3 regions of the Absiella sp. AM29-15 genome follow, and region 3 is predicted to be linked to each of the others. Evidence: predicted binding sites of a transcription regulator. Region 3 holds the regulator's gene; each other region holds the start of a gene.
The links. Region 3 encodes Rex, which represses fermentation and respiration genes when NADH is low (regulators of the CRP and FNR family bind a similar motif). Its sites were predicted from a motif close to GTGAANNNNTTCAC; they were not measured.
Positions count from the first base shown of each region.

Region 1: the regulator Rex is predicted to act here: its motif matches at 1,623-1,636, upstream of gap (type I glyceraldehyde-3-phosphate dehydrogenase).
Region 2: the regulator Rex is predicted to act here: its motif matches at 3,436-3,449, upstream of DW761_RS18650 (iron-sulfur cluster assembly scaffold protein).

Region 1 is NZ_QVFL01000002.1:306,434-314,422, reverse strand. Features, by position in the region: gene DW761_RS03560 (hypothetical protein) at 252-431, opposite strand; gene gap (type I glyceraldehyde-3-phosphate dehydrogenase) at 549-1,562, opposite strand; gene DW761_RS03550 (esterase/lipase family protein) at 1,813-3,117, opposite strand; gene DW761_RS03545 (ATP-dependent Clp protease proteolytic subunit) at 3,228-3,803, shown strand; gene DW761_RS03540 (EAL domain-containing protein) at 3,790-6,351, opposite strand; gene DW761_RS03535 (ABC transporter ATP-binding protein) at 6,469-7,191, opposite strand; gene DW761_RS03530 (glycine betaine ABC transporter substrate-binding protein) at 7,184-7,989, opposite strand, start outside.
Region 2 is NZ_QVFL01000022.1:46,214-54,202, forward strand. Features, by position in the region: gene DW761_RS18630 (Rpn family recombination-promoting nuclease/putative transposase) at 1-767, shown strand, start outside; gene DW761_RS18635 (hypothetical protein) at 1,018-1,392, shown strand; gene DW761_RS21085 (hypothetical protein) at 1,668-1,826, shown strand; gene DW761_RS18640 (histidinol-phosphatase HisJ family protein) at 1,993-2,763, shown strand; gene DW761_RS18645 (histidine phosphatase family protein) at 2,763-3,311, shown strand; gene DW761_RS18650 (iron-sulfur cluster assembly scaffold protein) at 3,568-4,260, shown strand; gene DW761_RS18655 (GGGtGRT protein) at 4,272-5,273, shown strand; gene DW761_RS18660 (hypothetical protein) at 5,472-5,690, shown strand; gene DW761_RS18665 (YbjQ family protein) at 5,671-5,982, shown strand; gene DW761_RS18670 (rod shape-determining protein) at 6,085-7,056, shown strand; gene amrA (AmmeMemoRadiSam system protein A) at 7,295-7,989, shown strand, end outside.
Region 3 is NZ_QVFL01000014.1:122,445-130,433, reverse strand. Features, by position in the region: gene rimI (ribosomal protein S18-alanine N-acetyltransferase) at 1-266, shown strand, start outside; gene tsaD (tRNA (adenosine(37)-N6)-threonylcarbamoyltransferase complex transferase subunit TsaD) at 263-1,276, shown strand; gene DW761_RS14440 (redox-sensing transcriptional repressor Rex) at 1,429-2,061, shown strand; gene DW761_RS21675 (hypothetical protein) at 2,089-2,214, shown strand; gene asnS (asparagine--tRNA ligase) at 2,368-3,753, shown strand; gene DW761_RS14430 (Gfo/Idh/MocA family protein) at 3,785-4,720, opposite strand; gene DW761_RS14425 (LicD family protein) at 4,888-5,697, shown strand; gene DW761_RS14420 (N-acetylmuramoyl-L-alanine amidase) at 5,712-7,022, shown strand; gene DW761_RS14415 (ABC-F family ATP-binding cassette domain-containing protein) at 7,053-7,989, shown strand, end outside.

The sequences.
Region 1 (7,989 bases), on a different contig from region 3:
AAGCTCTTTAATGTAAAGACGCATAACGCGCGGTTCCACTTTACTTGAAAGAAGCTTTCCACTTTTACACGTTAACGCCGTATTACGTATTCTTCTACTTTATCGAAAAATCCCTGAAAGGTGCATTCAACAAGTCGTTTTTCGCTTTCACCATCATCGAAAATCGCTGTTTAGTGACTGTCTACTTCTCCTTTGTCATCAGTTTGACTTTTTTATACTATACCAAAATATGCCATTATTTTCAATTGTTTCTACTTGTTTTCTTCTTTCTTTTCTTCCAGCTCTTTACTGATTGCCGCAAACTGCGCTAAAAAATCTTCATCTAAGCCATTCTTTTTTAAACCATCCACATAGACTGCATCTAAATCATCCAATACATCCAATCCATTATTGCCTTCTTCATTTGTATTTAATTTTGTTTTTAATGCCATGATTTTCACCTCGATATATCTGTTGATAGTTTACACCAGAAATGATGATTTGAAAACCCCTTTGCACAAAAAAAACCAGGCATTTCTGCCTGGTAAACACTTACTTTATTTCTAGAATTAAGCCAATTCTGAGAAGTATTTAATTGTTCTAACCATCTGGCTAGTGTAAGAGTTTTCGTTGTCATACCAAGATACAACCTGTACCTGAGTATTTCCGTCTTCCATTTCGATAGCCATAGTCTGAGTAGCATCGAATAAAGAACCAAAACGCATACCAACGATGTCGCTTGAAACGATTTCATCAGTGTTGTAACCGAATGATTCGTTAGCAGCAGCTTTCATAGCAGCGTTGATTTCATCAACTGTAACTTTTCCTTTAACTACAGCAACTAAGATAGTTGTTGATCCTGTAGGAGTTGGAACACGCTGAGCAGAACCGATTAATTTACCGTTCAATTCAGGGATAACCAAACCGATAGCTTTAGCAGCACCAGTAGAGTTAGGAACGATGTTTACTGCAGCTGCACGTGAACGACGTAAGTCACCTTTTCTCTGAGGTCCGTCTAATGTCATCTGATCACCAGTGTAAGCGTGAACTGTAGTCATGATACCACTCTGGATAGGAGCTAAATCATTTAATGCTTTAGCCATAGGTGCCAAGCAGTTTGTAGTACATGAAGCAGCAGAAATAACTGTATCTTCAGCAGTTAAGATATCGTGGTTAGTGTTGAATACAACTGTTGGTAAATCATTTCCAGCAGGTGCAGAAATAACAACTTTACGAGCTCCAGCTTCGATGTGTGCGCTAGCTTTTGCTTTTGATGTATAGAATCCTGTACATTCTAATACTACGTCAACACCTAATTCTCCCCAAGGTAAGTTTTTAGCATCAGCTTCAGCGTAGATAGTGATTTCTTTTCCATCAACTGTGATTGAGTTTTCACCAGCAACTACTGTGTCAGCCTTTTCGTATCTTCCCTGTGAAGAATCGTATTTTAATAAGTGAGCCAACATTTTAGGAGAAGTTAAGTCGTTGATTGCAACTACTTCATATCCCTCAGCTCCGAACATTTGTCTGAATGCAAGACGTCCGATACGTCCAAATCCATTAATAGCAACTTTTACTGTCATCTTCAAAGTCCTCCTTTTTAACCACCCTTATTATACGTACTTCCTACCTAAATGTCAATTGAGAATTATTTCACGATACGCTTTTTTTTACAAATTTTCTGTATTTTACAAGCACTTCTTTTCAAACATGAAAACATCATTCATAAATTTAGCTTTTATGTTCATATTTTCTACCATTTTCCATATATTTTATAATTTCTGTGAAAGCGTTATCAATCCTTTATCTGTATTTCCCGGGTAATCTTACTTTCTAATATCCTTTATCTTTCAGTTCTTTTACAATATCCACATAGGTTTCACATACCTGAAATCCTTTATAATCTTCTCTGGTCAGATCGATGATATCACCATGTGATATTCCACGATAATGTTCATTCTCAAAAGTTTTACGAAAGTTTCCCCATTTGGCACTTTCCTCACTAACCAGACCATCACTTTTTCCATCCACAAGTTTGATAAACAGATATGGAATCGTTAATAGTATATGAGAAAAGGCACCATGCATGAAACTCATATAGCTTTGATAATAGACATTTGGATCATCTTTGATATCTGTGTTGAATTGCTTTGCCCATGTTGTGGAAAACTGATGTGTGACTGTATAGAAATCAGGATATTCATCACCAATGCGATGAAAGAAACCATCAAAGATTGATGATAAACGCCGATAGATACCATCAGGTACAATTTTAATCAAAACATCCACAAAGCGACATCCTCTGTGTGGAGTAGAAATCGTTGTCAATGATGCCACATGTTCTCCCATGCCACAGGCATGAATCACATAACGTGCATCTAGTCCACCTTTGGAATGTGCGATGATATTTACTTTATCACAATGCTGTTGTTCACAGATTTCAAGAATACGATGCTGAATCTGTTTCCCATTATGCTCAACAGTCGCAAACGCTTCCTGATTCCCATAATAAATGATGGCTCCATTTTCACTTAATACTTTAGGAATCCTTCCCCAGTAGTTTACATATTTAAAATCACGAAAGCCTACACCATGCAGCATCAATATTGGATATCGGGTTGCGCATATTTGTTTATTTGCGCGTAATGCCCGAATATCGACCATATATAACTCATGATCCCATTCTTCTTTTGCTTTATAGCGAAGATAGCATAATACCGGAATATGAACGATAGGAATGAATAATACAAGACAGATTAATCCTCGTTTGATAATTCTTAACCGTTTGCTGAAAATAAAAATCAACCCTGCCCCACACAGAATATATAGATATAAGAAACAAAGCATCCAGATGATATCCGCAATATACCATGCCATATTCATAGGAGCCTTCCAAATGATAATGATGGACAATAGATAGCCCCATAATCCATATGCGATCATTTTGCGGCCTTTCATTAATATTTGTATACGCTTATGTTTTTTCTTTATGACAGATAATATCCCCCATACGATATTGATTAGCAACAATACCAACATACCTGCAATCTGCCAAAATGTGCATTGTGCGATGATCCATGGCAAATGCGCACAAACGAGTAAAACTGCCATTTGAAATAAAAGTTTGATATAACGCATACGCTTTCCTCCTGTCGTATTTACATGATACTCTTTTTTTTATGCTTTGTCTAAGATGTATTAAATGAATGCCTTTGTGCATACTCTTATATATCGGGAGGGACTACGCTATGGTGATTGTACCAACTATTATTGAACGAAATGCAAACAGTGAACGTGTTTACGATTTATATTCCTGCTTATTAAAAGAACGTATTATCATATTGACCGGTGAAATTGATGATGCAATGGCATCTAGTATAACTGCCCAGCTGCTATATCTGAATTCTTTAGGCAATGCGCCTATTCAAATGTATATCAATTCTCCTGGAGGCAGTGTTACCGCTGGTCTTGCGATTTTTGATATTATGAATTTCATCAGTTGTGATGTTTCCACCATCTGTATGGGCATCTGTGCAAGTATGGCTGCAATTTTATTATGTGCTGGCACAAAAGGTAAACGCTGTGCTCTTGAAAACAGTGAAATTATGATTCATCAACCCCTTGGTGGAATGCAGGGGCAGGCCAGTGATATGGAAATTGCCGCTGAACATATGCAGTATATTAAACAAAAACTATATCATATTTTAGAAACGCAAACAGGCCAAAAACCTGAAACCATACGTAACGATTGTGATCGTGATACGTATATGAATGCGCAGAAAGCAAAAGACTATGGCATGATTGACACCATCATTCATCCATAGTCTTTTCTTCTATTAATCGTTTTGTAATTTCTTCTTCATTCACTGGTTTTCCAAACAGATATCCCTGATAATAATCAAGTTCAAGATCAGAAACAAAGTCGAGTTCTTCTACTGTTTCAATGCCTTCTAAACAAACCTGAATATCAACACAATGACATATTGCGATAATAAACTGAATAAACAAGACATCAAATTCACTTTTCTGAATATCTTTCACAAAGGCCTGATCGATTTTCACAACATCACTGACTCCTTTTTTCAGGTTTTCCAATGTAGAGTAACCTGTTCCAAAATCATCCATCGCAAGTCTTACGCCTTGACTTCTTAAATCATCAAACATATCCTGAATGATCTGCATATTGCCAACTGTGTTGCTTTCCGTTAATTCTAAAATCAAATTCTTAGATGGAAATGCCAGTGCCTCCATCCTTTGTTTTACTTTTTCCTGAAAATCACCTTTTAGTATTTGTAAAGCTGACACATTTACACTGACAGAGAATTCCGGTTCTACTGCCATCCATTTTTTACAAGCATGCATTGCCTGTTCTAGCACCCATAATCCCATGGTTTCTATCATACCATTTTCTTCCATGACTGGTATGAATTCTATTGGTGGCACAAAGCCTAGATTACCGCCATTCCAACGCATCAATGCTTCTACACCCATCATTCTTCCTGAACTAGTTTCTATCAGTGGCTGATATGCGACAGAAAAACCACGATAGTTTTCCGCAATACACTCACGAAGCGAACGCAGGATATCCAAAGATCGTAATTTGTTTTCTAAAATCTGTGGTTCAAAGAAACACAGACGGTTTTTCCCTTTGTTTTTTGCCAACTGTAATGCATAATCCGCAAAGGTATATAATTCTTGAAAATCCTGCTGTTTACTTGTAGATATCGCACAGCCTGCGGATATCTGTATCACACATTGAAAACGTTCCTGCAGCTGTTGGTGTAATAATTGACGTTGTAATATCTGATACATCTCCTGAATTTCATTTGCCTGTGCGTTTTCTATCAAAACACCCATTTGATCATTATCCAGTTTGTATAAACTGGCATTTCCAGGCAGACTTGATTGTATCAACTGCGAAGTTGCTTTCAACACCATATCCCCAAAGGAGCGATCATATAGTTCATTTACATTTTTAAAGTCATCAATATCAAGAACAACAACGCTCAGTGTTTCAATTGCACGATCTTTTAATTTTTGTGCGCCCGCTTTATCGAATTCTTGGCGGTTTAATAAATGAGTCAATGGATCAATCTTGTTTTGACGATCCAGCTGTGTCATGATGCCCGCAAAAATACTTGGTTCCCCATATTCATCACGCATAAGCTGTCCACGACATTTTAACCAGATATATTCGCCTTCCACTGTCTTTGCACGAAATTCCACAGAATGATAATCCATCTGATTTTCACCTATTTGCATATTAGATTTATAGAAGCGCTCCCAGTCTTTTGGATGAACGATTTTCTTCCATAAAGGCAATGGATTTTCAATAATTTCCTGTGGCAAACCAAACAGTTTTACCTGTGCTGGTGAGTAACGGAAAATCCCGCTTTTCATATCACAAATATATATAAAATCATCTGTACTGTTCAATAATGCATCATACAAAAGATTACTGTCAAAATGAAATTCTTCTTTATGTTCTTTCTCATGACGGAAAGGATTTTCACGCTCTGCCATTCGGGTTTTATGAATTCTTAATTTTTGTTTATACATGATATCATCTGCATTCGCAATAATATCGTCAATATCTAAAGTATCATCCCATGTAACGGTATAGATGCCATAACAATAAGACATTTCATAGTCTTTATGATATGCTTTCTTCAATTGTTGTACATGCTGCATTTCCTTATACATAAAATGCGCTATCTGTTTTTCATCCATAGCAGTACTGACGATCACAAATTCATCACCACCCAGACGAAACATAAAATCTGATCCCTGTAACTGTTCTTTTAAAACAGAAGTCAGCGTCTTTAAAAGGAAATCGCCTTCTCGATGGCCATATTGATCATTTACAATCTTTAGATTATCCACATCCAGCAATACCAGTTGTACATTTTCTTTTTCCTGTTTTGCTTTATTTAACGTCTGACGTAATAATTCCTTACCTGCTCGACGATTAAATACCTGACATAAATCATCTAAGCTGGCCATTCTGTTTAACTCTACAGAATCTGTGATATCTAAAGATTGTTGAAGATGTGCCTTGCGTCCATCAAGCCATGTTACTAAGCAATCATAGTTTTCAAAATCTTTATCTAGTTTGGTATTATGCTCTTTCCATATGATATAACCATCCCGATCTTTTGATTGCATTAATTTCTTCTTAGGACAAAACTCACATGGTGTTTCTTTATGATCCTGTAATACTTTATAACAGATTTCTCCTTCTGGATGCTCTAGCTGAAAGATAGCCTTCATCCGCTGATTCATGAATAAAATTTCATCTGTTTCTAAATCTGTTACATAAATGCCAGTTTTTAAACGATCTAGAACATCTATCATATTATCTGTTTTTCCCATATTTCCTCCACATTACCACGAACACATATTCTATTCTTATTATACCTTTTTTACGTAAAAATTGGTAACGCATTCGATTGATTTATGAAAAAAGTCACAATTACATCTCATTTTGTGTTACATATATGACAACAATTGCTTCACGAAGGCAGTTTTGGGATGATTTCTTATATTCTGTGCTGTATCAAACTGTTCCACAACACCATCCTTCATGACAATCACACGTTCTCCCAAATACAGTGCTTCTTTGATATCATGTGTCACAAAGAGCAAAGTAAATGGTTCTCTTGCGTGAATTTTCAATAATTCTTCTTGCAAGGTATGGCGGGTAATTTCATCTACAGCACCAAATGCCTCATCCATTAATACAACACCCGGGTGTGCTGCCAATGCTCTAGCAATTCCAACACGCTGTTTTTGCCCACCACTTAGTTCATCAGGATATCGGCGCAGTAATTCTTCTTTTAAATCCACGATTTTCAACAATTCAAGTATTCGTTTTTGAATGCTTTGATGATCTTCTTTCTTCAGGTGTAAAACATAAGCGATATTTTCTTCAATAGTCATATGCGGAAACAAAGCAATACTTTGAATGACATAACCAATTCCCTGACGCAAGATATTAGGATTCATTTCTTTGATATTCCTTCCATCAATATAGACAGAGCCATGATCTGGTAGAATCAGTGCATTGATCATCTTCAACAGCGTTGTTTTTCCACTTCCACTGCCGCCAATGATGCTAACACGTTCATGTGTATGAATAGATAAGGATACATCCTTCACAACCTTTTGTGTCCCATAACTTTTTTCCACATGTTCCACTTTTATTTCACTCATGATGCTTCACCTCCAGCAAGCCTTTTTTCTCCAGGAATTCTTTTGCGACTTCTTGTTCATTTCGTTTAAAAGATTCTACCTGATCATTCATTTCAGCCATTTCCTCATCACTGATCAAATGATCCATCAGCATTAAGATATCCTTTAGTTCAGGATATTTGATAAGCGCATCCTCCCTTATCACAGTCCCTGCATAATAGGATGGAAAGAAGTGGTGATCATCTTGTAATAATACAATATCAGGATCATGTAATCGTCCATCTGTGGTAAATACTATGATGCTATCTACCTGTCCTTTTAATAACGCATCATATTTTAAGCCGATATCCAGATCCATGGTTTTATCAAAATGAAGCTGATATTCTTTTGCGATGGCATCATAGCCATCATCTCGTTCATAATAATCATATTCTCCACCAAAAGAAAGCTTTGATGATACCTTCGCAAGATCTGAATATGTTTTTAAATGATATTGATCTGCTGTTTCTTTTGTGACTGCGATGCCATAAGTATTATTGAATCCATATAATCCTATCCATGCCAGTTGGTATTTTTCATGATATGCCTGCTTTAATTTCTGATATAAGACATCATCTTGTGGAATTGTCTTTTCTTTCAGCACAAAACTCCATGATGTACCTGTATATTCTGGGTATAAATCAAAATCACCTTTGACAAGTGCAGGATGAATGTTGCTGGTGCCTCCACCAACCCCTTTGGTAATTTCCACCTGTATATCACTGCGATCTTCAATCAACAATTTCAACATTTCGCCAATGATAAATTCTTCACTCATTG
Region 2 (7,989 bases), on a different contig from region 3:
TGGATGTTGTGGCAACGGATGATCAAGGCAGACGCCATAATATTGAAATTCAAAATCAATACAAAGATGTAGATTTTAATCGCTGGGAATTTTATGGCGCACGAAATTTAAGTATGCAGTTGAAATCAGGAAATTACTATGATGTCATTCAACCTGAATATCAGATTATCTTAACATTCTTTACAGGTGAAGCGGCAGAAAGGAATAACGAGTTAATCAATCATTATGTGATGCGCAATGAGAAAGGTGAAGTAGAACAGGAGAATGCATTGATCAATCGTACATATGTCAATTTGAATGTGATTGACCGCATTGTAGAGGAAAAAGGTGTAGAAAACTTAAATGATTTCGAAAAGTTATGTTACCTATTTAAACACAACGAACCTTGTGATACAATAAACACAGGAAAGTTGGTGGATGCGATTATGAAAAAATATGATGATATGAAACAAAATGAAGAAGTATGGACAATGGCACAACGAATTGAAGAAGCAGAATTACGTGAGAAGTATCTTGAAAAAACGGCAAGAATCAAAAATGAAGAAGATAGAAAAAAAGCTCTAGAAGAAGGGCGAGAAGAAGGTAAGAAAGAAGGACTTCTGGAAGGTCAATTAAAGATTGTAAAACAACTGATCATAAAAAAATATAATCACGATGCCTCTGCATGGTTATCATCTATAACACCTTCACAATTGGATAAAATCATTGAACTTATCTTAACTTGTGATACATTCAAAGACTTACAACAACAGTTGGAAAATAAATAATAAATAAAGAAAAAGACTGGTTATCTTTAGAAAATATCTGAATAATCAGCCTTTTCTTTGGGGAATATATGTATAAAATGATATTTTTTCATCCTTTTTAAGAGATTTTGTCAAAATCCTTTAAAAACGTCAATACTTTATGTATAATAAACATATAGAAGGTAAATTCTATTTTTGGATGATGATGAATCACCATATTTTTTTAAATGCATATCGTAACATAAAGCATAAGATAATGGAGGAAATTTGAATGAAAATCAAAAATGATGATGCTTTGTCTTTTTTACGCAGTTTTGGATTTCGCTGTTATGAACGTACAGATACAGGATTTATTCGTTATAATAAAACCATAGGAAACATGATTGTTACCATTGCGAATGGCCAATTTGAAAATAAAATTCGTGTTTCTTTACTACAGGATAAAGATGGTGTTATCCGTACAAGTTATAAAGATATTATGGAATATACAGATATGATCGGTTCTATGATTGATGCTGGTTTGATTAGTGAAGGAATTGCAATTCCTTTAGAAAAAGAAGAATTAACAGAAAATGATGATATTGATCTGATGGAAAATCCTTTGATTGGTATGCCAAAAAAGCCTAGCGGTTTCATGGGCTTGTAAAGAAGTACAGGAAAATAAACCTGTGCTTTTTATTTTATGATATTACATTGTGAAATAAATGTTATAAAAATGTAAGGATAATGTTATTTACATTGAAGTTATCAAAGAGTAAAATGATAATATCAAAAATCAGATCCAGGGGTTGGATGCTGATATAGGAGGTGAATGATTGCGGATATAAACCAATTGGAAAATTGTCTGATAAAAAAGGGAATGTAGTCACTAGGTAAGTTTGTGAGCACTTGTTTTCAATATATTGGAATGAGGCGAATAATATGGATTTATGGATTACAGTAGCACTTTTGATTGTTATCATCATTATATTATTACTTATCTACCGGTTTTTTAGATTTAATAAAAAACACCATGATTCTATGGATGATACAGATGGAATGTTTTTGTTAAATAAGGGAAAACATGAAGATAAGATGTAGAATCGCATAAAGCTATAGATTTTTTTCTATAGCTTTTTTTTGTATGTAGAAAAGAAAACATTTAAATATGCTTGGTGAAATATGAACGATATTTTAATTTATATCAAATTGAACATAAACTGTTAATATAATGGTATAATAAATGCAAAAAAGGGAGGATAAGCAAATGATTGATGGACATATGCATTTAGAAAATGGACCTTTAACGGTAGATTATGTTATGGAATTTGTGAATGCGGGAGTAAAGGCAGGAATGGATACCATCCAAATCCTTGATCATACGCATCGGTTTATAGAATTTGCGCCTATGTATGACGCATTAAAAGAAGCTTCAAATGAACAGAAAGAATGGTTTGAAAAGAAAAAGCTGGAGCCATTAAGCACATATCACGAACTAATCAGTCAAGTAAAAGCAATGAATCTGCCAATTGAAGTACGCTTTGGTTTGGAAGTATGTTATGCACCTAAGGATAAAGCACTGATTAAAGAAGTATTATCGAAGTATCCTTATGATTTTGTGATAGGAAGTATCCATTCCATTGATGCATTACTATATGATATGAATAGTTTTTCACGCGAAATATTATGGGATAAATATGATACTAATACAATATATCAGCGTTATTATGAGATTATGGAAGATATGATCTGTAGTGATTTATTTACTCAGATTGGTCATCCAGATCAATTGAAATTATTTCATTATGAACCAACGTATGATTTAATACCAACGTATCAACGTCTGGCAAAGCTTGCGAAAGAACATGATGTATATATGGAAAATAATACAGGTATTCATTATCGTTATGGTCATGAAGATATGGGCACAAACCCAGTTTTCCTGGATATTTTAAAAAGCAATGGGGTAAAAATTATGACTGCCAGCGATGCACATAAGCCAGAAGATGTTGGCAAACTGATCAAGGAGATTTCATAATGAGTATTTATTATGTAAGACATGGACAGACAGATTGGAATAAGCTTGGTTATTTACAAGGACAAAGTGATATCGCATTAAATGAAGAAGGCATCAAACAGGCGAAACAGGTACGTGATGCGATGAAACAAGTGCATATCGATAAGATTATATGTTCCCCATTACAGCGTACAAGACATACAGCAAGTATTATAAATGAAAATTATGGATTGGAAATACATGAAGATAAACGTATTATAGAACGTTATTTTGGAGAAGTTGAAGGTGCCAAACGAAAAGATATTGTGTTTGAAGATTTCTGGAAATGGGAAAAGCCGGTACAGTATGGTATGGAAAGTATTGATGAGGTTTTTCACAGAGTTTATGACTTTCTCGATGATATTATGGAGGAAGCAATGCATCAAAATATATTAGTGGTAGCACATGGTGGTGTGAGCATTCCATTTCAATGTTATTTTGATGAAGAAAACCGAAAGAAAGACTTGATTTCCCTGATTCTGAAAAATTGTGAGGTCGCTCAAAGGGAAAGTAAGGTAAAAGTAAAGTAGGAAAGGGATGAAAATCCCTTTTCATTTGGGCTTTTTGTAGGAATAAAAGACACCTTTAGCATTGACAGGAACTAGGAAAAGATTTAAAATTAAGAAGTGGGAAAACTCTTATTTTACAATACTTGTGAAAAAGTTCCCAAACTGATATTTCTATTTATAGAGGGTAGAGATATACGCATGACCAAGGCTACAACTTTTTCTTAGAAAGTAGCATACATTGGTAAAATCATGGATGACACGAGAAAGGAGAAATGACATGATTTATTCAAAAGAAGTTGAAAACATGTGCACAGTAAAATGTGGCGCTAGTCACGGATGTGCTCCTATTCCTGAAGAAGGAAAATGGGTTTACTCAAGAGAAATCAAAGACATCTCTGGTTTGACACACGGTATCGGATGGTGTGCTCCACAGCAGGGTGCCTGCAAACTGACATTAAACGTTAAAGAAGGTATTATCGAGGAAGCATTAATCGAAACATTAGGTTGTTCAGGTATGACTCACTCAGCTGCAATGGCTAGTGAAGCTATCGTTGGTAAGACTTTATTAGAAGCTGTAAACACAGACTTGGTTTGTGATGCTATCAACACTGCAATGCGTGAATTGTTCTTACAGATCGTTTATGGTCGTACACAGTCTGCATTCTCTGAAAACGGTTTACCTGTAGGTGCTGGTCTTGAAGACTTAGGTAAAGGTACTCGTTCTCAGGTTGGTACAGTTTATTCAACAAAATTAAAAGGTCCTCGTTACCTTGAACTTGCTGAAGGTTATATCACTCAGATGGGATTAGATGAAAACAACGAAATCATTGGTTACGAATATGTAAACATGGGTGTTTTCATGGATGCTGTTAAGAAAGGTACTAACCCTGAAGAAGCATTAAACAACGCTAAGAAAACTTACGGTCGTTATGCAGATGCTGTTAAATATATCGACCCAAGACACGAATAGGAGGAAAAATCATGGCATTATTTGAAGGATACGAAAGACGTATTGATAAAATCAATGAAGTATTAAATTCATATGGTATTTCTTCCATCGAAGAAGCAAAAAAACTATGTGATGAAAAAGGTGTTGATGTTTACAACATCGTAAAAGGCATTCAGCCAATCTGTTTTGAAAACGCATGCTGGGCATATATTGCTGGTGCAGCTATCGCAATCAAAAAAGGTGAAAAAACTGCATATGAAGTAGCTAAATCTTTAGGTGAAGGTTTACAGGCATTCTGTATTCCTGGATCTGTTGCTGATGATCGTAAAGTTGGTTTAGGTCATGGTAATTTAGCTGCTATGTTACTTGACAATGATACAAAATGTTTCGCATTCTTAGCAGGACACGAATCTTTCGCTGCTGCTGAAGGTGCAATCGGTATCGCTCGTAACGCTAACAAAGCTCGTAAAGAACCATTACGTGTAATCTTAAACGGTTTAGGTAAAGATGCTGCGAAAATTATTTCTCGTATCAACGGATTTACTTATGTAGAAACTCAGTTTGATTATTTCACAGGTGAATTAAAAGAAGTTTCAAGAACTGCTTATTCTCAGGGAGAAAGAGCAGCAGTTAACTGCTATGGTGCAGATGACGTACGTGAAGGTGTTGCAATCATGCATCACGAAGGTGTAGACGTTTCTATTACTGGTAACTCTACTAACCCAACTCGTTTCCAGCACCCAGTTGCAGGTACATACAAGAAAGAATGTATCGAACAAGGTAAGAAATACTTCTCAGTAGCTTCTGGTGGTGGTACTGGACGTACATTACACCCAGATAACATGGCTGCTGGTCCTGCTTCTTATGGTATGACTGATACTATGGGACGTATGCACTCAGATGCTCAGTTCGCTGGTTCTTCATCAGTTCCTGCTCACGTAGAAATGATGGGTCTAATCGGTATGGGTAACAACCCTATGGTTGGTGCTTCTGTTGCAGTTGCTGTAGCTATCGCTGAAGCAATGAACAAATAATTATATTTATAATTATAAAGATAGATGATTCCTTTGGGAGTCATCTTTTTTTTGCATTTTTGATAGAATATGCTACCATAGTAACAGGTGATAAACAAACAGGGATGAAAGTAACTATCTTTTTCAAATAATGCTTGTGTTCCTCTAATAACTCATGTCATAATAAAAGCATAAAGATATAGACGAGGAGAAACGATTATGAATAAGAAAATGATAGCACCAATTGTGATAGGGGTGATTGTATCGGGGTACTTTTTGATGTGGATCGCCATGGTGTTTTGTATTGAAGTCAACTTATTTGTAGCGTCTATCATTGGGTTGCCTTTGATTGCGTTATTGTTTCTTTGGGTATATATCGTGAGAGAACGTATTGACGAGATAAGGAGTGGAGAAGAAGATGATCTTAGTAAATACTGATTACATTACAGGAAAAGAGTTGGAAATGTTAGGTTTGGTGAAAGGAAGTACCATTCAAACAAAGAATATCGGAAAAGATATTTCACAGGGGTTTAAGACTTTAGTGGGTGGAGAATTAAAAGCTTATAATGAAATGATGAATGAGGCAAGAGCACTTGCGACGAAACGTATGGTAGAAGAGGCAGAAGCGATGGGTGCGGATGCTGTTGTGAATATCCGTTATGCTTCCAGTGCTATTATGGGTGGTGCCGCAGAAGTCATTGCATATGGTACAGCTGTGAAGTTTATATAAGGATGAATATGCCAAAAAAGTAAATAGTAATAGTTTTATCCCTTTTTCTGTGGTATATTTATATTGGCAAATTTTAGGAAACAGCAGAAAGAAGGATGAGTAATGGCAAGAAAAATCGGAATCGACTTAGGTACGACGAACCTGTTGATCTGTGTAGATAACAAAGGTGTTGTTGTGAATGAACCATCAATTATTACAGTAGATGCGCAATCAAAGAAATGTATTGCCGCAGGACTTGATGCGAAAGATATGCTAGGACGTACACCAAAAAACATGATTTGTTTACGTCCATTGAAGGACGGGGTTGTTGCAGATTTTGAAGCAACAGATATGATGTTGAATTATTTCCTTAAGAAATGTGATTTAAAAGGAATGTTTCAAAAGAACGTGATATTAATTTGTCATCCAACCAAAATTACATCTGTGGAAAAGAACGCAATTCGTGATTGTGCATATCGAGCAGGCGCAAAAAAAGTGTTCATGGAAGAAGAACCAAAGGTTGCGGCATTAGGAGCCGGACTTGATATTGGCAAAGCCAGTGGACATATGGTCTTAGATATTGGTGGTGGTACCAGTGATATCGCAGTATTGTCTTTAGGTGATATTGTATGTTCTACATCAATTAAAACAGCTGGAAATCATTTAACACATGATATTATTGAAAATGTTCGTGTACAGAAGAAAATGTATATTGGTGAACAGACAGCAGAAGAAATCAAAAAACAGATTGCGACAGCTATTCCTGGTGATAATGTGGAAACAATTAGTATCAGTGGACGTGATGTGGAAACAGGATTACCACATGCAATTGAAATCAACTCTAATGAGGTTGAATCTTATATTCACCAGAGTTTAAGAGAAATCGTACATGCGACAAAAACGATTTTGGAAGTAACACCTCCAGAACTTGCTTCTGATATTGTACAGCATGGTTTGGTATTGACTGGAGGAGGCGCTTTATTAAAGAACCTGGATCAGTTGATGCGTGATGAATTAAAAATTCCAGTGTATGTAGCTGAAAATGCACTGAGTTGTGTAGTTGATGGCTGCCAGATTATGTTAGAGAATTTATAAGGTACGATTTGTACCTTTTTTTAATAGATTCTTAAAGTTTTTTTTAATATTTTCGCAAAAAAAACAATTATTTTTCACTTTTATGACATATGGGAAAAAATATGTTATCCTTTGCAATGAAACAGGCAAGTGCTTCATATCTACTTTCTTAAAATTTCTCCTTAACTTATGACATAAAACTTCAACTTGTCTGTTTCACTTGTGTGAAAGTGTTATAATGAGCGTAGAGGTGATCACAATGCTACTAGCTGCATATATGGTTCCCCATCCACCAATTCTTTTAAATGAAATAGGAAAAGGCGAGGAACAAAAGATTAATAAAACAAAACAAGCATATGAACAAATCGCAAAAGAAATCGCAAAACTGCGACCAGATACTATATTGATATTTTCTCCACATGCGCCAAGTTACCGTAATTATATCGCGATATCATCTGGTGATGAAGCAAAAGGAGATTTCTCACAGTTTCATGCATCACAAGTAAGTTTTCATGAAAGATATGATAAAAAATTGATTGAGAAAATAGAAAAAGAGGCACAAATAGCAAAGATACCAGCGGGAACATTGGGTGATGATGCACAGCTGCTGGATCATGGTACGATGGTACCTCTGTATTTCATTGAAAAAGAATATCATGATTTTGAAATCGTACGAATTGGAGTCAGCGATTTGGATATCGATATACAAGTCACTTTTGGGAAATGCATCGCAAAAGCGATAAAAGAAATGAATCAAAAAATCGTTGTAATCGCAAGTGGGGATTTATCTCATCGATTAAAAGCAGATGGTCCTTATGGATATTGTGAAGAAGGTCCAGTGTTTGATAAAGAAATCGTTCGAATTATGAAAGAAAATGATTTTGATGCATTACAGACAATCAATCAATCCGTATTAAAAGAATGTGCACAATGTGGGCTTCCTTCTTTTCTGAT
Region 3 (7,989 bases):
ATATTGCACAATTAGCGAAAATCGCTGTCTTACCGCAATATCGTGGCAAGCATCTAGCACATCTTTTAATGGATCAAATGATAGAAGATGTGGAAAGAATGCATTGTGAAACATTGTCACTAGAGGTTCGTGTCAGCAATATTGCGGCACAACGATTATATGAATCATACGATTTTATCAATGTAAATACGAGAAAAGGGTATTATCATGATAATGGGGAAGATGCCTATGTTTTGGTAAAGGCCTTGAAAGGAAGCTGTTTATGAAAGATACGTATATTCTTGCGATTGAATCCAGTTGTGATGAAACGGCAGTCGCAATCATAAAAAACGGAAAAGAAGTATTGGCAAACGTCGTCGCTACACAAATTGATGTACATAAAGATTTCGGTGGTGTCATTCCTGAAGTTGCAAGCCGTATCCATGTGGAAAATATTTCTATGGTCATTGAAGAAGCTTTGAAACAGGCAAATATGGAAGTAGAAGATATGGATGGTATTGCTGTGACACAGGGACCTGGTCTGGTGGGCAGCCTGCATGTAGGTGTACAAGCCGCTAAAACGCTGGCATGGGCTTTTAATAAACCTTTGATTCCTGTGCATCATATTGCTGGACATATCTACGCAAATCGTTTGATTGCGGATTTAAAATTTCCATTGCTAGCCCTTGTAGTATCTGGTGGACATACAGAATTAGTCTATATGAAAGATGAATGGAGCTTTGAGATTCTTGGTACGACCCAGGATGATGCGATTGGTGAAGCTGGAGATAAGGTTGGCCGTGTTCTTGGACTTCCATATCCTGGCGGTGTTTATGTGGATAAACTTGCGAAAGAAGGAAAGCCTGTTTATCAATTAGCAAAACCTAAGACCGAAAATGAACTTGATTTTTCATTTAGTGGTTTAAAGAGCAGTGTGTTACAGTTTATTGATCGATGCAAACGTAAAGGAGAAAGCTTTGTACCTGCAGACCTTGCGGCATCTTATCAGGAAACGGCTTTTGAGGCATTATTGCTGCGGGCAAGAAAAGCAATTGAACAATATCATCCAAAGCAGATGGTACTGGCTGGTGGTGTTGCGGCGAACTCTTGTCTGCGTGAAAAAGTCAGTGTGGATTTAACAAATCAATATCCGGATGTTGAGTTTATTATTCCACCACTTTCTTGTTGTACCGATAATGCGGCAATGATTGGTGTTGCCGGTACGGTGGCATACCTGCATGGCGAGCGTGGAGATTTTGATTTAACCGCAAATCCGGGAATGGAATTAGAGCGTTAAATTTTCAGACAGCAGCATTTGCTGTCTTTTTGTTAGCGTATAAGAATTTATGATATGGTTATTATAAAATATGTGAATGTTTTGCATGTTAAACTTATTAATTTATTCACAAATAGAAAAATTCGTGGTATACTAACTCATAGGTGATATACATGAGTGAAAAGAACGTACCAAAGGCAACGCTGCAACGATATCCTGTATATTTGAAGGCGCTGCGAAAATTACAAAGTTCCGGTGTGGAACGTATCATGTCTAAAGAGTTGGCGAGTGTTGTGAATATTGAGCCAACTACCATTCGTCGTGATTTCTCTTTCCTTGGCAATCTTGGAAAACAGGGCTATGGGTATGATGTCAACCGGCTGATTGAAATTTTTAATCAGGAACTAGGTATGGATTTTGATGAAAAGATCATACTGGTAGGTGCAGGCAACATGGGACGTGCATTGATGAAGTATAATAAATGGGATTATGTCGTTGGTGAAATTTCCTGTGCATTTGATATCAATCCAGATCGTCAGGGTGTTCGTTTTGGTATTCCTGTTTATGATATCAGTGAGCTGGAGCAACGGGTTCCTGATGGCTGTCGTATCGCTATTCTTGCGATCAGTGATAATATTCAACAGACCGTTGATCGTTTGATTGCCTGTGGCATCATTGGACTAATTGACTTTACACATGAACATATTCAGATTCCAAAGGGCGTTATATTAAAGAGTATTGATGTTGTAACGTCTATTCAGGAGCTGGTTTTTGAAACAAACAAACTAAATATCGGACATTTGTAAAAAAAGCTTGTAAAATGGAGGATACTTGTGGTATCATCTAAACAAGAGTTGAAATACAAGGAAACAGGACGAAATAAGATTGTTTCGAAAAAAGCGATTCTGCGGTTGGTGAAAGGCAGAACGAAAGGCTTATGGAGAACACCTGTGGAGTAGAATCGGAGAACTAAAGTAGACGATTTCGTCAGGCATACGTTACATGCTAAAAAGATGCTTTATGCTATGCATGAAGAATCAGGATGGCACCGCGCTAAAACAAGCGTTCCTGTGATGGGAACGTTTTTTTTATGATAAAAAGGAGGAAATAACATGTTTGAATTTATGACTATTCGCGAACTATATGAAATCGTATTAAGTGGATCTCATGTAGAACTAGACTCAATGGAATATGTACAGTTACAGGGATGGATCAGAACAAATCGCTGCAGTGGGAAATTAGGCTTCATTGAATTAAATGATGGTACGTATTTCCGCAATGCTCAGTTAGTGTATACACAAGATTTAAAAAACTTTAAAGAAGTGGAGAAATATCCTACAGGTGCAGCTTTAACTGTTACTGGTAAATTTGTGTTGACACCAGAAGGAAAACAACCATTTGAAATTCAGGTCACTGAAGTTATATTAGAAGGTGATTGTGATCGTGACTATCCTTTACAGAAGAAACGTCACAGCTTTGAATATATGCGTGAAATTGCACATCTTCGTCCTCGTGCAAACACATTCTATGCAGTATTTCGTTTGCGTTCTGTATTATCTATGGCTATTCATGAATTTTTCCAGAACCAAGGATTTGTGTATGTGCACACACCAGTAATTACTGGAAATGATGCAGAGGGAGCTGGTGAAACATTCACTGTTACAACACGTGAAGATACAAACTATGAAGAAGATTTCTTTGGAAAGCATGCTTCTTTAACTGTTTCTGGACAGCTGCATGTGGAAGCATTCGCTATGGCATTCCGTGATGTTTATACCTTTGGCCCTACTTTCCGTGCAGAAAACTCTAATACGACACGTCATGCTTCTGAATTCTGGATGATTGAACCTGAAATCGCATTTGCGGATTTAGATGATGATATGAATCTGATTGAAGATATGATTAAATATTGTATCCAGTATGTATTAGATAATGCACCTGAAGAAATGAAATTCTTTGAAAAGATGATTGATAAAGAATGTATTGATCGTATCACAAAGGTTATGAACAGCGAATTTAAACGCATGACATATACAGAAGCTATCGAAGAATTGAAGAAAGCTGATGTAAAATTTGAAAACAACAAAATCGAATGGGGCATGGATCTTCAGAGTGAACATGAACGTTACTTATGCGAAAAAGTTGTAAACGGTCCTGTATTCTTGATTGATTATCCTAAAGATATCAAAGCATTCTATATGCGTATGAATGAAGATGGTAAAACAGTGGCTGCTTGTGACTTGTTAGTACCAGGTGTAGGAGAACTTGTTGGTGGAAGCCAGAGAGAAGAACGCTATGATGTATTAGCTGAACGTATGAAAGAAATGGGTATGGAAAGTGATTCTTTACAATGGTACATGGATTTACGTCGCTTTGGTGGATGTAAACATGCAGGATTTGGTCTTGGCTTTGATCGTATGTTGATGTATCTGACTGGTATTTCAAACATTCGTGATGTTGAACCATTCCCACGTACACCAAGAAATTTATTATATTAAAAGAAAAACTGCTGGAAATTCAGCAGTTCTTTTATATTTGCCTGATAATCTGGTTCACTAGTTGACAACAGATGGTACTTCTTTGTGCGCTCATCACAGGACTTTCTAATAAACCCTTTGAGATACATTCATTTATATGGAGAACTTCATATTTCATTTCATAGCGGCATGGGTAGATGATACGCTTGATATGATCTTGCTGGATGATACGATATTCTCGTGCTTTCCAATATAAAGGAACTTCAATATAGCCATTTGTGAAATAAAAAATGGCTTGTTTTTTTGTGTCGCCTTTCATGGAAATCGTGCTGTTGATGAGTACATCATCCATAATCATAGAAATACTTACACGATTGCATGTGCCATTTTCTTCTTTCGTGCCTAATGCACTTACATGAATCGTATTTGGCTCTATCAAATAATCCAGCAACTCAATGGTATAATTGGCACTTCCATATACGACACCACCCTGCATTGGATCATGCATCCATGTGGCAGTTGGATTAGGAAAACTGGAAGATAAGGATACTTGATGTAAATCGCCCAGCTGTTTTGTTTTAATGATATGATAGATATCCTGCATCACAGGCAGAAACAAGCTTTTTTGTGCTTCCATCAGGAAACATCCTTGTTTTCTGGCGTAATAGAACAGATCTTTTCCATCTTCTGGATCTAAAGCAATAGGTTTTTCACATATAACATGTTTTTTATAGGATAAAGCTTTTTTGATTTCTTTTACATGATTCGCATTGTTATTGGAAATATATACGATATCCACATCAGGGTCTAGATATACTTCTTCATAAGATCCATATGCTTTTGGTATTGCATATTGCTTCGCTTTTTCTTGTGCTTTTATCAAACTTCGTGATGCGATTGCTTCAATGATATCCCCGTTTTCTAATATGCCATGGAGAAAACGATCTGTGATGCTGGCACAGGATATCAAACCATAGTGTAATTGCATAATCATCACCTCTTGGCTTTATTATAACGCAAGGAGAACCATGCGTATAGGAGGATTTTTGTAATATTTCCTGGGAAAATTACTGAAAGTCTTTCAAAATTGTGATATTTTATGAAAATGATTGTGAACTCGACTATTTTCCTCTATAATATAACCTGGTGATTAATGTGAAAGAATATATATTAAAAGAAAAAGAAGACGGCACAAAGATAACAGTACGCCAGCTTCAATTAGTACTGTTACAGATGCTGAAGGATATAGATGAAGTATGTCAAAAAAATGATATTCCTTATTGGATGACAGGAGGAAGTGCTCTTGGCGCCGTTCGTCATAAAGGATTTATTCCATGGGATGATGATGCGGATATTGGTATGATGAGAGAAGATTATGAACGCTTCCTGAAAGTTGTGAATCAGCTTGGAGATAAATATGTAATCCAAAGTTTTGAATCACACAAGGAATATAACGTATTGATTCCGCCTATGAAGATTCGATTGAAAGGTACATATTGTAGAGAAGCAAATTTCCTTTTGAAAAATAAATGTAAAGACAGTGATGGAATTTTTATTGATGTCTTTATTATTGATCACGTAAGTGAAAATCAGACGAAGGATGTTTTCTGGAGATGTCGTAATGGGTTGTTAATGGTATTGATTGCCTTTTTTGAAAACCTGCATATCAATCCTTATCTGTTGAAAAAACGTTTTGTACGCAATGCGAAGAAATATGGAGAAATCAATAAAAACAGTCCAATGGTTGGCTATGATCTGACATGGACCTTTAATTCTTTTTTCCATCCGGTAACTTATCCATATGACAGTATTTTTCCTGTTCAGTATGTGGAATTTGAAGATACAAAACTGCCCATTCCAAAGAATGCGGACTATATGTTGAATGCAGAGGTTGGCGCAAATTATATGAGTTTTCCACCAGAGAAAGCACAAGCACCAAAGCATATCAAAGATATTGAATTATAAAGGAGGACGAAACGATGGCATATGCACCAAGACAAAGAAAATACCGTATAAAATTAAAAATACTGATTCCACTGTTATTGCTGATTGCTCTTGTGATTTATGCCGGTGTTTCTGTCTTTTTAGTAAAAGAAGAAAAAAAGACCTCTTTTACGGTATGTGGTTTTACACCGGAGAAAACGGTATCTGTTTTAAATAAAAAAAGTGCCGAAATCATGAGTGTATCGGATTATCTATATTATGGAGAATCCTTAAATCTTTTTGATCAAAGCTATTCTCCACTTCATAAAGATACGATGGCTAGTAAATCTGTGGTTCTGCATAATGTATGTGATGATAGTGAAGTGACAATGTCCATGGGGAATACAGTGGATCAGAAAATTGTCTTACAAAACATCAAAGATGGATTTTATGAAGTCAATGTGATTGATAATATGATAAAAAAACGTGTTGTATTTGCCAATCCTGTGGAAAGCAATACCTTTACCACCGCAAAAAGAAATGGCAAGGTACAAAATGTCAGTATTATCGCAGATAAGGATCTTTTAAAAGATCAGAATATCATAATGGATCAAAACTATATGTTTTTAAATATCACTAGTAAAGAAGCAGATGATGATCAAATCGATGTTTTGATAGATCCTTATGGAATGAATGTCGATGTACAAAATGTTCCAGACAAAGGAAATGAAGCCAATGGTCTGGTGGAAAATGATGAAATGTATGATGCGGCAGTAATTATGAAAAAAGAACTTGAAAGTTATGGTCTGCGTGTAGAAATCACAAAGGATAGTAAAGATCAGGTCATTGAAACATATGGAGAGGATGGTCGTCTTTCAAAAGGATATAAGAAACAGGCAAAATATTATCTTTTCCTGCGGTTCAATGCAAATCCATCAAGTGAAGCCAATGGTATGGAAATTTGGCATTCATCCTATAGCAGCGCTACACTTGCCCGTAATATGATGTATTATATGGAAAAAGACAAGGTAGTGAAAGCTGGCTCCTTGTATTATACCAATCCTAGCTGGCCTGGAATCGTCACAACAAGCTTGACCCAAGGACGTTTGGATAATGAAACGATTTATGATTTAAACCTGCAGTTAAGGGAAAGTGGAGGTCGTGCCACACTTGCTGGGCGATATTCACAAACGAGTGCAGAAGCCAACAAGAGCTTTAAAGATGCCAATGGCATGCAGGGTGTAGAGCTTGATTTCGCATATATCACAAATGAGGAAGATGCCGCAAATTGGAAGAAAAATAAAGAGAAAATAGTAAAATCATGTGCAAAAGCATTTGCATTAAGTATTAATGTACTTGAAGGATAAAATTAATAAAGAGATAGATAGGTGATGATTATGAAGTATCAGATTCATAAGGGAACAAAACAATTCGGTGCGGATGTCATCTTTGAAGATATTCAATTTGAAATCCGTAATACGGAAAAAATCGCAATTGTCGGAAGAAACGGATGTGGAAAAACCACACTATTGAAAGTGATTGCGGATATAGAGCATTTGGATAAAGGAGAAATTCATGCAGAGAGTGCCTTAACCATTGGGTATCTTGCACAGACGACCTTTTCTAATGAGAATGCCCTTGTGGAAGATGAATTAGAACATGCATTTGATAAAGTAAAAGAGCTTGGAAAACAATTAGAGCTTGCGACTACACAGATGAGTGAGGATCCAAGTGAAGAAAATATGAATCGTTTTGCGAATCTACAACAGCGTTTTGAAGAAATGGGAGGTTATACCTATCATTCAGAACTGATGACGATTTTCACAAAATTTGGTTTTCAGGAAGAAGATTTAAAACGAAGCATAGCAACTTTTAGTGGTGGTCAGAAAACAAGACTTGCTTTTGTGAAACTGCTGCTTAGCAAACCTGATGTATTGTTGTTAGATGAGCCAACAAACCATTTAGATATTGATACGATTGAATGGCTGGAAGGCTATGTAAAACGTTATCCTAAAGCAGTTGTACTGGTATCTCATGACCGTATGTTTTTGGATGATGTCGTTGATGTTGTTTATGAAATTGAATATGGTGTCATGCGTCGTTACCCAGGCAATTATACCAATTATGTCAATGCCAAAAAAAGTGATTTGGAACAGCAGAAAAGTGCTTATGTCCGCCAGCAAAAAGAAATTCAACGTATGGAAGAACTGATTGAAAAGTTCCGTTATAAAAAGAATAAAGCAGCATTTGCGCAAAGTAAAATCAAATATTTAGACCGTATGGATCGTATCGAAGACCCAAAAAGCGATGAAAAAACGTTTAAGGCTCGTTTTA